2 regions of the Kurthia sp. FSL E2-0154 genome follow, and region 1 is predicted to be linked to the other one. Evidence: a T-box and tRNA genes for the amino acid it is inferred to sense, from the RefSeq annotation. Region 1 holds a T-box; the other holds one or more tRNA genes.
What was found. The T-box of region 1 lies ahead of tyrS (tyrosine--tRNA ligase). A T-box ahead of a tRNA ligase gene usually reads a tRNA of that ligase, here a tRNA-Tyr.
Positions count from the first base shown of each region.

Region 2: it has a tRNA-Tyr gene. The T-box ahead of tyrS (tyrosine--tRNA ligase) is inferred to sense a tRNA for this amino acid. The anticodon was not compared.

Region 1 covers NZ_JBBOPO010000001.1:1,633,275-1,640,587, forward strand. The annotation lists gene MHB75_RS08015 (cobalamin-binding protein) at 80-889, shown strand; gene tyrS (tyrosine--tRNA ligase) at 975-2,243, opposite strand; T-box leader at 2,291-2,494, opposite strand; gene MHB75_RS08025 (transglycosylase domain-containing protein) at 2,891-5,512, shown strand; gene acsA (acetate--CoA ligase) at 5,611-7,313, opposite strand, start outside.
Region 2 covers NZ_JBBOPO010000001.1:2,417,276-2,424,588, reverse strand. The annotation lists rRNA gene rrf (5S ribosomal RNA) at 1-9, shown strand, start outside; gene MHB75_RS12040 (IS4 family transposase) at 374-1,498, shown strand; tRNA gene MHB75_RS12035 (tRNA-Asn) at 2,235-2,311, shown strand; tRNA gene MHB75_RS12030 (tRNA-Thr) at 2,333-2,405, shown strand; tRNA gene MHB75_RS12025 (tRNA-Glu) at 2,502-2,576, shown strand; tRNA gene MHB75_RS12020 (tRNA-Val) at 2,587-2,662, shown strand; tRNA gene MHB75_RS12015 (tRNA-Tyr) at 2,675-2,758, shown strand; tRNA gene MHB75_RS12010 (tRNA-Gln) at 2,785-2,859, shown strand; tRNA gene MHB75_RS12005 (tRNA-Lys) at 2,876-2,948, shown strand; gene rocF (arginase) at 3,148-4,050, shown strand; gene sigW (RNA polymerase sigma factor SigW) at 4,167-4,730, shown strand; gene MHB75_RS11990 (zf-HC2 domain-containing protein) at 4,742-5,350, shown strand; gene cdaA (diadenylate cyclase CdaA) at 5,516-6,355, shown strand; gene MHB75_RS11980 (CdaR family protein) at 6,355-7,313, shown strand, end outside.

The DNA of each region.
Region 1 (7,313 bases):
TTAGTCAAGCATTTCAAATTCAGAAGTTCATCATACACTATGTTATAATTTTTGAAAAGAAATGTGAAGGAGGATTTTCATGCGGATTATCTCAATTTGTCCAAGTAATACAGAAATCGTTGCTTTACTCGGCTTGACTGATTCACTCATTGCTGTTGATGATTTTTCAGATTGGCCACAGGTTGTACACACATTACCAAAATTAGGACCTGATTTATCCATTGATTTAGATGCATTAGAAGCCTTAAAACCTGACATCGTTCTATCTTCTCTCAGTGTTCCTGGTATGGAAAAGAATGTTGAAGGTTTAAAAGAACGCGGGATTCCTCAACTCATTTTAAATGCAAATTCACTTGATGAGATCATTGAAGAAGTCCGTCTGGTTGGGAAAGCTTGCGGTGTTGCAGTTCGTGCGGAAGAATTTGCAACAGCTTATGAAGCAAAAAGACATGAACTACATACCATTTCTCAATCAATCAATGAACATCCTTCACTTTATTGGGAATGGTGGCCCAATCCCATTTTCACACCTGGAAAAGTGAATTGGTTAACAGAAATCAGTCAACTCGCCGGTGGCCGCAATGCTTTTGAAGATGTTGAATTAGCTAGTGTTATGACTGATTTTGATGATGTAAAAAATCGAAATCCAGATTATATTTTTTTATCATGGGTAGGTGTAGCTTATGAACGTATCAATCCAAAAGTCGTATTAAGGCGTGATGGATGGCAAGAGATGAATGCTGTAAAAAATGAATGCATTTTTAAAATGGAAGAATGGCTTTACTGTCGCCCATCTCCTCGTCTTTTAATTGGTGCGATTCAACTTGCCAAACGAATTCATCCTGACGCATATGCACATGTAGAAACCCCGTCTTTTTTAACAACATAATAGGAAGAAACTCATTTTCCATTCATAAAAAGAGAAGGAATCGACTAGTTGCGATTCCTTCTTTTTTGCATTCAAATGCGATTTATTATGAAAACTTCACCATGAAGTATTTTTTCTTACCACGACGAATGATTGTGAAGGCATCCTCTAAACGGTCTTTTGCATCAACTGTGTAGTCAAGGTCTTGTACTTTCTCACCGTTTACGGAGATTGCACCATTTGTTACATCTTCACGCGCTTGACGTTTTGAAGGTGAGATTTTAGCTTCTACTAACAATTCAACAATATTTGTATCTGCTTTCGTTACTTCTACAGATGGAACACCTGAGAATGCTACTTTCATCTCATCTGCTGATAAAGCTTTTAAGTCACCTGAGAATAGCGCAGCTGTAATTTTTAATGCTTGCTCTAAACCTTCTTCACCATGAATCATTTTTGTCATTTCAGCAGCTAATGTTTTTTGAGCTTCACGTAAATGTGCTTCTGTTTCTACTTTTTCAGCTAAAGCTTCAATTTCAGCACGTGTTAAGAAAGTAAAGATTTTTAAGTATTTCACAACATCCGCATCTGCTGTGTTTAGCCAGAATTGGTAGAATTCATATGGAGATGTTTTTTCACCATCTAACCAAATCGCGCCACCAGCTGTTTTACCAAATTTCGTACCATCTGCTTTTGTCACAAGTGGAATTGTAAAACCAAATGCTTTTGCTTCTTCATCATGTGTTTTACGAATTACTTCTAGACCTGTTGTAATATTACCCCATTGATCAGAGCCACCCACTTGAATACGTACATTGTGGTGATCGTATAAATGATTAAAGTCCATACCTTGAATTAGTGTGTATGTGAATTCAGTGAATGATAGACCTGATTCTAAGCGAGAAGAAATCGTATCCTTACCTAGCATGTAATTAATATTAATTAATTTACCATAGTCACGTAAAAATTCGATTGTTGTCATATTGCCGAACCAATCGTAGTTATTCACTAATTTTGCGCCATTCGCTTCATCTTTGAAGTCGAAAATACGACCTAGTTGTCCTTTGATGCAGTCTACATTATGTTGAATTTGTTCTTCTGTTAATAAATTACGCTCTGAAGAACGACCTGATGGGTCACCAATCATTCCTGTTGCACCACCTACTAGTAATACAGGTTGGTGACCAGCTTGTTGGAAACGACGTAATGTTAGCATTGGAACGATGTGACCGATATGCATCGAATCTGCTGTTGGATCTACACCTACGTATAACGATACTTTTTCTTCGTCTAGTAATTTCGCCATGCCTTCTTCATCTGTTTGCTGGTACAACAAACCACGCCATGTTAAATCTTCAATTAATGCATTTGTCATTGTTATTCCTCCTAATAATAAAAAAATCGTCCCTGCCATCATATTGATGCAGGGACGTTAGGGACGAATAACGCGGTACCACCCGGCTTGGAGAAATGCTTGTCATCTCTCCCGCTCTATCGCTTTAACGCAGCGGCTACGTCGTTACTCCAAATGTGTAATTCAAAACAAAATTATGGTTAGCTTGCACCGACCGCTAACTCTCTGAACAGGGAATTTTGTTTCTACTGCGCATTTTTCTCCGTACGAAATATATACCTGTTACTTTACTTTAGTTCATTTTTTTTGTCAATGTTTAAATTGTTCACACATAAGTGAGTCATTTTCATGTAATATTAAGTATGTATGCAAAAATTTTAACCGTCTATTATTTGGAATATATTTGCTATAAGTAGGGTAAAATATTGTATACTATTTTTACGTAAGAGATGCTAAAGTTAATAACGGTTCATACATATGTCCATTGCATCGATTCATTTATAATTAAAAAAAAGAAAAATCGATTGTATTATACAGTCTAGTGACCAGTTAAAAAATGTATAGTTGCAATACCTTTTTTAACCTGATTTAAACTGAAGGAGGAAGGTCATTTTTAAAGTAGCAATACTCTCAAAAGAGTTTTAAAAATGATCATTCGAGTGATATCCATGAAAAAGCTATTAGAGAGTTGGGATCAACATATACAAGCATTTTCCGACAAGGCATTTATGAAATATTTCCGTATTTCATCCAGCGTAATTTGGAATTTATTCTTATTATTCTTAACGCTTATGCTTGTCGGAATTGTCTTTTTAGGTTCTATTGGTGCAGGTTATTTTGCATCACTAGTAAAAGACGAAAAGCTCTCATCAAAACAAGAAATGCGTGAGACCATTTTTAACTATGATGAGACCAGTCAGTTATACTTCGCTAATAATCAATATTTAGGGAAGATGCGAACTGATTTAGAAAGAACAGAAACAACTTTAAAACAAGTATCACCTAAAGTAATTGATGCTGTACTTGCGACAGAAGATGAATACTTCTATGAACATAACGGCATTGTACCAAAGGCTGTATTCCGTGGTTTATTACAAGATGTATCGAATTCGTCTATGCAAACAGGTGGTTCGACACTGACACAACAATTAATTAAAAACCAAGTCTTAACAAATGAAGTATCTTATGAACGTAAAGCAAAAGAATTACTGCTTGCCATGCGTTTAGAGCACTTCATGACAAAAGATGAGATTTTAGAAGCATATTTGAATATTATCCCGTATGGTCGTAATTCGACTGGCCGTAATATTGCAGGTGTTGAAACAGCTTCAAAAGGAATTTTCAATAAGAGCGCTTCAGACTTGAGTTTACCACAAGCTGCTTATATTGCGGGGATCCCACAATCTCCATTTGCTTATACACCTTATACGCAAACTGGACAATTAAAAGATAAAAAGATGTTACAACTTGGCGTAAATCGTATGAAAACAGTACTTTATCGTATGCATGAAACAGGTTATATTTCAGATGCAGAATATAAAAAAGCACTTAAATATAACATCGTGAAAGATTTTCGCGCACGCGAAAAACAAGCAACAGAAAAATATCCATACGTAACATATGAAATTGAAGATCAAGCAAAAGGTATTATGGCAAAAATTCTGGCGAAAAAAGACGGTATTGAAGCAAAACGTATTGATAAAGAATCCAAATTACGTGAAAAATACACAATTTTAGCTGACCGAGAATTACGTTCAAAAGGCTATAAAATTTATTCGACAATTGACAAAAAATTATATGATGCGATGGATACAGCGAAGGACTCATTCCCTTATTACGGAGCTACCTATACGAAGAATGTAACAGACTCTGAAACAGGTGAAACGAAACCTGTAGCGGATCCTGTTCAAGTAGGTGGCGTAGTTATCGAAAATGAGACAGGTCGTTTACTAAGCTTCATCGGTGGTCGAGACTTCAAACTCGAAGAACTCAATCATGCAACACAAGCAAAACGTTCAAACGGTTCAACAATGAAACCTTTACTTGTTTACGCACCTGCAATTGAATATGGTCGTATTGGTGCTGGTAGCCCTGTAGCCGATGTGAAATTTAATTATGGTGGCTGGCAACCTTCTAACTTTGATGTGAATGAAGAACGTGGTATTGTTTCTGCACGTGACGCTTTAAAAGACTCATTAAACTTACCTGCGATTCGTTTATACGCTCAAATTATGGCGAATAAACCTGCAAACTTCTTAGAAAAAATGGGCTTCTCAAATCTAGATGCAGATGATTATACAAACTACTCAACATCGATTGGTGCTTTAAAATACGGCGTAACAGTAGAAGAAAATACCAATGCATTTGCGACATTCGCAAACGGTGGAGATTTCGTAGATGCGTATGTGGTTGAAAAAATTGTAGACCGTAATGGTAAAACGATTTACAAGCACAAGTCGAAAAAGAAACGCGTATTCTCTGAAGAAACATCGTATATCATTACAGATATGCTAAGAGATGTATTCAATGGCGGTACAGGTTCAAAAGCAAAAGGCAGCCTAAACTTTAGTGGTGATTTTGCTGGTAAAACAGGTACATCTCAAGAATATAAAGATGTATGGTTAGTCGGCTACAACCCGAAAATCACATTAGGTGTATGGATGGGTTATGACCAACCAAAAACATTAAATCAATATAACGGCGCTTATTTCGATCCAAGTACACGTGTCAACTTATTCTGGGCGCGTGTTATGAACTCGATTTATAGTACAGATCCAAAACTTGCAACAGCTGGTGGTAGCTCATTTACACGCCCTCCAAATGTTGTGAATCGTTCATTCTGTGCAGATACTGGTGGTTATTCTGGATGTGGTAACATGACATCTGATTTATTCAATGGTTCATTGTCTGTTCCTCCAGTAACTATCTCTTCTTTATTATCACCATTCGGTGGTACGCTACCAGCAAAGAAAGGTATAAATAACACGACGACAGATAAAAAGAATGAAGCATCTAGCAATAATTCGAATTCATCAAGTTCGAATAACACTCAAACAAATAAACCAGCTACTGGTAGTTCAAATAATTCAACAGGTTCTGGCAACACATCAAAACCAGAATCAAACAATAAGCCACCAGCTACCAACAATGGTAGTAGTGGCAATAGTTCGAATAAACCAAGTACAGGTACAGAAGAAAAACCAAGTACAGGCGGTGGAAATTCAGGTAGCGGTTCTAACCAATCTACTGAAAAACCAAAGCCAGATGATTCAAAAGAAGATAAAGAATAGTAAAAGAGAAGTGGGGTCTACCTACTTCTCTTTTTCATTTCTTAAAAAATAAAAAAACCGCGCCATCGCGATTTTTTTATTATTACACATATAATTTTTTAATCATCTTCCATTGTAGACAAATCACCTGTCGGTAAATTTAATTCCCATGCTTTTAATACACGACGCATGATTTTACCACTTCTTGTTTTTGGTAACTTCTCTTTAAACTCAATTTCACGTGGCGCTGCATGTGCCGCCAAACCCTTCTTTACAAAATCCTTAATATTCGCCTCAAGCTCTGGTGTTGGTGTAACACCTTCACGTAATGCAATAAAAGCTTTAATAATTTCCCCTCTTACTGGATCCGGCTTTCCAATAACACCGGCCTCCACAATATCAGGATGTTCTAATAATTTACTCTCTACTTCAAACGGTCCGACACGCTCTCCGGCTGTCATAATCACATCATCAATTCTCCCTTGGAACCAGAAGTAACCTTCATCATCCATATAAGCGGAATCTCCTGAAACATACCATTCGTCTTTTAAAAAGTACGAATCATAGCGTTCTGGATTATTCCAAATTTGGCGCATCATTGATGGCCACCCCTTTTTAATCGCTAAGTTCCCCATTGTGAACGGTGGTACTTCTATTCCTTGATCATTTACAATTGTCGCTTCAATACCCGGTAATGGTTTTCCCATAGAACCTGGCTTAATATCCATTGAAGGATAATTACAAATCATCTGCGCTCCTGTCTCCGTCATCCACCATGTATCATGAATACGATGATGTAACACTTCTTTTCCCCATTTAATAACTTCTGGGTTTAATGGCTCCCCTACAGATAATACATGACGTACATGACTTAAATCATACTGTTCAACCACATGATTACCTGCCCCCATTAACATTCGAAATGCTGTAGGCGCACTATACCATATCGTTACTTTATACTTTTCTAATGCACCGTACCAAGCTTCCGGTGAAAATCGTCCCCCAACGATGACCATCGAAATACCATGTAACCATGGTGCAAAAATGCCATAAGCTGTTCCCGTTACCCAACCTGGGTCAGCTGTACACCAATAAATATCATCATCCTTTAAATCTAAAACCCATTTAGCGCTTTGATATTGTTGAATCATTGCATTGTGTACATGTAAAACCCCTTTTGGTTTACCAGTTGAACCAGACGTATAATGTAGAACAGCCCCATCTTCTAGCGTTACCCACTCTACTGAGAATTGATCCGAAGCTTGCTCCATTAATCGATTAAAATCAAAAATTTGTTCTGTTTCTTCGATTTCTTCTCCTACTACAAAAATCTTTTTCAAATGTGGTAGTCGATCAACTGGAACACGCGGTAACAACTCTGGTGTCGTTACTAAAACCGAAGCTTCACTATCATATAGACGATCATACACTGCTACTTCCATAAAAGCTTCAAATAAAGGTCCAACGATAACACCTTTTTTAATCGCCCCAAGTAAAGCAATATAAAGCTCTGGTGTGCGTGGCATGAAAATAAATAAGCGATCCCCTTTTTTCAAATCTGTATAATTTGAAAATACATTTGCTGCTCGATTAGATAACTTTTTCATTTCCCCAAATGAATAGGCTTCTTTTCGATGTGCATCTTCATAATATAAAGCAATACGATTTTCTTTTTCTGAATCAGCATGGCGGTCGATTGCTTCATGCGCCAAATTGACAAGACTTGTTGTGCTCCATGAAAAAACTTCATTCACTTTCTCCCAATTGAATGTGGCTTTTTCTTTGTCATAATCTACAAGATTAAAATCACCCTTCGTTGCTA
Region 2 (7,313 bases), 780 kb from region 1:
TTGCTATGCAAGCTAAGGTAATCACTCGTTTGAGTGGTTACTTTTTTATGTTCCAAAAAAGGGGGAAACCCTTGAAAAGATTTAAGGAGGATTGCCAAAGAACACGACATCCTGTCGTAAAGGCAATCCGCATCGCATCCAGCGACGCGCCTGTGAGAGTAGGACGTTGCTATGCAAGCTAAAGTAATCACTCGTCTGAGTGGTTACTTTTTTTTATGTTCTAAAAAGGGGGAAACCCACTAGCGTTGCATTAAAATAATCGCACACCTTTAATTAAACTGAATTTTCTGTAATGTAATCTAAGCACAAAAAAAAGCCTTTATAATGGTTGGGTGATAGTAAACCATCCAAATCCAAAATAAAGGACATAAGCATGGATAATTTTACACGAAAAACATCATTTGAACAATGGTTTTCTCCAATTTCCTCGACAAAATTAGAGGAATGGGTCGAATCCCATCAATTAAATTACTATACAAAGAAGCTACGCATCGCTTCTTTCTTGAAATTACTGCTGTTTGCGCAACTGAATGAAACCGAAAGCTTACGTGCAGTCAGCGAAACTCTGTTTTCAGACGACCTTCAAAAAGCAACCGATTTACAATCGATTAGCTTTTCACAGCTCGGGCGCCGGTTAAACCAAGTGCCGACTGAAGTGTTCCAACAAGTATTTTTGGATTTAGTCGCTCAAATTCATGAAAAGTCGTACTATGAACAGCGCCGAAACATGACAACACCACTGAAAATTATTGATTCGAGCACGCTTCCTTTAAACCTAAACAATCACAAATGGGCTGAATTCCGTAAAACAAAGTCGGGCATCAAGCTTCATTTGCGGTTAGTTTACGCAGAAAAAGGCTGTTCGTACCCAGACAAGGCGGTGCTGACAAACGCGAAAGAACATGATCGTGGCCAGCTGGAAGTACTCGTAGACGATAAGGAATGCCTATACGTTTTTGACCGTGGTTACTTGGATTACGAGCGATTCGACCGCATGACAGACGACGGTTATTTCTTCGTCTCTCGCTTGCGAAAAAACGCTGTCCTCCGTGTCATCGAGCCATTTAAACTGCCGACCGATTCAACTGTACTTTCGGATGAAATGATGTTGATTGGCACAACGCAAAATCGTGCAGAAAATGTCTTTCGTCTCATCAAAGTGCTTGATTCAAAAGGAAACGAGCTGCATCTGATTACGAATCGATTTGATTTAAGTGCAGATGAAATCGCTGAATTGTACAAATCACGCTGGGCAATCGAGCTATTTTTCAAATGGCTGAAGCAACACTTGAACATCAAGAAGTTTTACGCACAAAGCGAACAAGGTGTGCATAATCAGGTGTACATCGCGATGATCGTGTATTGTCTACATGTGCTGGCGCAGTTAAACACGAACAGTTCAAAAACGTACTTGAAAATCAGTCGTTTATTGAGAGCATCCCCTTGGAAATCGGCTCATCTATGGATTCGTAAAATCACAGGAAAAGCCGTTCCATAAGGTTTAAGCCACTATTGTTGCACGCGTCACAGGTTATAGTAAAAAAATGGATGATTACTACCTCTGTTCCAGTGTCTTCGTTTTTCATCTGAAACAGAAAAATAAAATAACGGAATATTTCGTTAAAATTTATGCGACGCTAGTGGGGGAAACCTTGAAAAGATTTAAGGAGGATTGCCAAAGAACACGACATCCTGTCGTAAAGGCAATCCGCATCGCATCCAGCGACGCGCCTGTGAGAGTAGGACGTTGCTATGCAAGCTAAGGTAATCACTCGTCTGAGTGGTTACTTTTTTATGTTCCAAAAAGGGGGAAACCTTGAAAAGATTTAAGGAGGATTGCCAAAGAACACGACATCCTGATCGCCAAAAAACGCGACGTCCTGTCGCAAAGGCGATCCATCTACAAGGAAAAGAGATTATTGTAACTAGAAAGTTAGAATCTACAGTAGATCCTTTCAAGCTCATATAGTCTTTTATAGTAATATATAGAATGATGTTATTTTAAGCTATATAATACGTTTTAAAACACGTTATAAACTATTGTGAGATAAAAAACCTCTTTAGATATGTAAACGTAAAATAAAACGTCATAATGGCTTCAAAATACTTAGATAAACGAATGAAATCAGAAAATAAAAAGTTTAAAAATTTATTTAAAAAGCTATTGCATTTACTTTATATTTTGTTATAATAATAATTGTGTTAGAGATAGCACAACAAAATAATAGTGTTGTTCCGTTGTAGCTCAGTTGGTAGTAGCATCTGACTGTTAATCAGAGGGTCGCAGGTTCGAGTCCTGCCAACGGAGCCATTTTTTATGTTTAAAAGCTATGCTTCCATAGCTCAGCAGGTAGAGTGCTTCCATGGTAAGGAAGAGGTCACCGGTTCGAGCCCGGTTGGAAGCTTACGAAAACTTAGAAATTATTTTCGAAAAACACTTGCAATAACATCATAAAGATGATATTATAATTCTTGTCTTGTTAAGAAAGACTTAAATTTATGGCCCCTTGGTCAAGCGGTTAAGACACCGCCCTTTCACGGCGGTAACACGGGTTCGAATCCCGTAGGGGTCACCATTCATATTTCGGAGGATTAGCTCAGCTGGGAGAGCACCTGCCTTACAAGCAGGGGGTCGGCGGTTCGATCCCGTCATCCTCCACCATATTTTTTTGTCGGAGGGGTAGCGAAGTGGCTAAACGCGGCGGACTGTAAATCCGCTCCTTCGGGTTCGGCAGTTCGAATCTGCCCCCCTCCACCATTTAATTTAAATATCATTTCCATTGTTGGGGTATAGCCAAGCGGTAAGGCAACGGATTTTGATTCCGTCATGCCCTGGTTCGAATCCAGGTACCCCAGCCATTTTTGTTTTTATAATGAGTCATTAGCTCAGTTGGTAGAGCATCTGACTTTTAATCAGAGGGTCGCAGGTTCGAATCCTGCATGACTCATCCATTATGATTGCAGCCATCTCACGTTGTTGAGATGGTTTTTTTTTACGAAAAAATGAAAAAACAAGGATAGGGTTTTCATTTAGAAAATCTATTCTTTAAATAGCTATTTTTGAATAATTATGCGAATTCATGTGCAGTTGAACCATTTGCATAAACATGTTTACAATAGAAACAACTAACAAAGGGGGTTGTTTTAATGGAAACATTAAATATTTCAATGATTGGTGTGCCAATCGATTTTGGTCAAATGCGTAGAGGTGTAGATATGGGACCGAGTGCTATTCGTTATGCAGGTGCTGTAGAGCGTTTAGAGGCATTAGGACATGAAGTTGTAGATGAAGGGGATATCTACGTGCCAAACGCAGCCAAACTAGAAGTACATCCGAAATTGCGTAATTTAGGCGCAGTTGTAGAAGCATGTACAAAATTAGCAGAACAAGTTGCGACAGCAGTTGAACATAAAAAATTTCCACTTGTATTAGGTGGTGATCATAGTATTGCGATTGGAACATTAGCAGGTCTTGCGCAGCATTATAAAAATCTAGGTGTGATTTGGTATGATGCACATGCGGATATGAATACTGCTGAAACATCACCATCAGGAAATATTCATGGTATGCCGCTTGCAGTAGCAATGGGACTAGGACATGAAAAGCTAACGCATATTGGTGGGGAGCAGCCGAAGATTGATCCGAAAAATTTAGTAATTATTGGTGCACGATCGGTAGATGAAGGAGAGCGCGAACTAATTAAAGAAAAAGGCATTAAAGTATATTCAATGCATGAGATTGATCGTTTAGGAATGGCAGCTGTTATGGAAGATGCACTTGCTTACCTACGTTCTCGTGAAATTGATGGTTTGCATTTATCTTTAGATTTAGATGGTTTAGACCCGATGTATACGCCAGGTGTAGGGACACCAGTACCAGGAGGTATTACATATCGTGAGAGTCACTTAGCGATGGAGATGTTACAAGAGTCGAACCTGTTAACATCAGCTGAGTTTGTAGAAGTGAATCCTGTTTTAGATACGAAGAATGCAACAGCAAATGTAGCTGTAGGCTTAATGGGTTCGCTATTAGGTGAGTCACTGGTATAGTTTGAAAAGTCATAACCCCCTTCTTCATGTTACAATAATATACGTACTCGATTTTTGAAACTATATGATGGAATAAAACGTATATCAAGTACAGTTTAGTTGGAAGGAACATCACAATGGACACGTTAATACACAAACGAATAAAGCAGGTGCTGAAGGGCGATCAAAATGCGTATTCTGACATTGTGAACTCTTACCAGCAGAGTCTTTATCACGTATGCTATCGTATTGTTGGGAATCAACAAGAAGCTGAAGATATCGCACAGGAAGCATTTGTGCGCGCATATATAAACTTGCATACATTTGATCCGAAGCGAAAATTTTCAACATGGTTGTTTCGTATTGCGACGAATCTCTGTATTGACCGTTTGCGAAAGAAGAAACCGGACTATTACTTAGATGCCGAAGTACCGGGAACTGAAGGACTAGATATGTATTCGCAAATTGCGTCAGAAGAACGGCTACCAGACGAAGAAGTAGAACGTATGGAGTTAAAAGAACGTATTCATTACGAAATTGGTCGATTGCCAGAAAAATATCGTACGGTCGTTATTTTAAAGTATATTGAGGAGTTACCGCTGCAAGAGATTAGCGATATTCTCGAAATACCACTAGGTACTGTGAAAACACGTGTACACAGAGGGCGAGAAGCGTTACGTAAGCAGTTAGGTGACGTGTAGGGGGAAGCATGATGCACACATGTCCAAAGGAGATTGTCCACTATATGCATGAGCGTTTAGATGGAGAAATTAGTTCTGAGCATGATCGAGTGCTTACTGAACATTTACAGACATGTCCGGATTGTCAACGACATATGGAGGAATTAAATCGTGTCGTTTACTTAGTGGGAACATTACAAGCGATGCCTGTACCAGCAGGATTTACAGAGCGCGTTATGTTCCGATTACCAAAGCCAAAATTAAAATCAGGTGTGCAGCGATGGTTGAGAAGGCATCCGATTCTTGTCGCAGCCGCACTATTTATGATTTTAATGAGTGCTTCTTTATTATCAGGATACAATGACCGCTCAGCATTTTCTGTAACAGAACATCCGGGGATGGTTGTTGAAGGAGATCGCGTGACTGTACCGGCAGGACAAACGGTAAAAGGGGATATCGTTGTCACGAATGGTGATTTAGTCATTGATGGAAAGGTGGAAGGTGATGTCACCGTTATTAACGGAAAGTACATGGCCTCTACTGCAAATGTAACAGGCCAGATTGAAGAAATTGATGATACATTTGAATGGTTATGGTACACCATCAAAGACGGCACAAAAAAGCTATTCACATTCGAATAACTAAAGGGGACGGAAACTTGCAGCTGCATTTTTCCGTCCTTTTGAATATCAGGCTATATGATAAGTAAATTCTATCCTTTTTTGGCTTGAAAAAGGCGAGGACGGGGTATGTTATGCTATACTTATATTACTATACGTACGCGCTAGAAAAGTGGGGGATTCCACATGACATTTATTAATGAAATAACGAATTTAACAGAGAATCAACTTGTAAGGACATTTCTAAATATTTTAGATATTTTACTTGTTTGGTTCGTCATTTATAAAATACTGACATTAATTAAGGGCACAAAAGCTGTTCAATTATTAAAAGGTATTTTCGTCATTATTATTATTCGAATTATAACAGAATATTTAGGGCTTACAACGTTAGGCTGGATGACAAATCAAGTAATCGATTATGGTTTTTTAGCAATTATTATTATCTTCCAACCTGAACTTCGTCGAGCGCTAGAGCAGTTAGGGCGCGGAAAGCTCTTTGCTCGAAGTGGTATGCAGGAAGAGGAGGAACGGGGTCGTTTAATTAGTGCGATGACAAAATCAATTAGCTATATGGCGAAGCGTCGTATTGGTGCATTGATTTCAATTGAAAAAGATACGGGTTTGAATGATTACATTGAAACAGGTATTCAGATGAACTCAGATATTTCTTCAGAATTACTGATTAACGTATTCATTCCAAATACACCATTACATGATGGTGCAGTTATCATTCAAAAGAATCGTATTGCAGCGGCAGCGTGTTATTTACCGCTATCAGAGAGTCCATTCATTTCAAAAGAATTAGGAACAAGACACCGTGCAGCAATCGGAATTAGTGAAGTAACAGATGCAGTAACTGTCATTGTTTCAGAAGAGACAGGTGGCATTAGTTTAACAGTGAACGGTGAATTACATCGTGACCTTTCAATGGAGGAGTTTGAACAACGTTTGCGTAATGCTTGGTTCGGTGATACGGCAGAGAAAAATACAACGCGTTGGTCATGGAAAGGGGGCAAAAAATAGTGAATAAATTTATTGATAACCCCTGGATGCTTCGTATTACAGCTTTAGCTCTAGCTATTTTAATGTTTTTTAGTGTGAGACCGAGCGGTAATACGATTGATTCGACGAACTCTGGTATTAAAGAAGAAGTTTTGCGTGATGTTCCTGTTGAATTACGATACGATGATAATAACTTTGTTGTCACAGGCGTACCACAGACTGTTGATGTTAAAATTAGCGGTCCTGTAGGCATTGTTATCACAACGAAAACAGGTCGTAATATTAAAGTGGTTGCGAATATTAAAGATCAGCCTTCGGGAACGCATGTCGTTAAGTTTGAACCTGAAGGATTCTCTGATAAACTAGCTGTAGAAGTCGAACCGAAAACAGCAAAAGTAAATGTAGAAGAACGTACTACAAAAGATGTGAAAGTGGAACCTGAAATTAATGAAGGGCAGCTTGCAGATACAAAATACGTAAAAAACATGACAACAGAGCCAGAAACGGTAACTGTATCTGGTGCAAAGAGCGCCATGGATCGCATTACGTATGTAAAAGCGACAGTCTCAGCGAGTAAAGATGCAGATAAGACATTCGAAAAGGTAGCGGGAATTAAAATCTTTGACCGCAATATGAATATTTTAAATGTTGACGTAGAGCCAAAAACCGTTAAAGTAAAAGTTGAGTTATCTGAGTATAATAAAGAAGTGCCACTCGTTGTAAACCAAAAAGGAAAACCGGCAAAAGGTTATACAGTTGATGGTGTAACCCCTAAATCTGATAAAGTACTTGTATATGGTTCACGTGGTAATTTAGAAAAAATACAACAGGTTGTTGTAAATGCAGATGTAGAAGGTTTGAAAAAGACGACAACTGTTAAAGGAACACTCGAAAAACCTACAGGTGTAGCAGATTTATCATTTGCAGCAGTTGATGTACGCGTAAAAGTATCAAAAGAAAATGAGACGAGCGCGAAAAA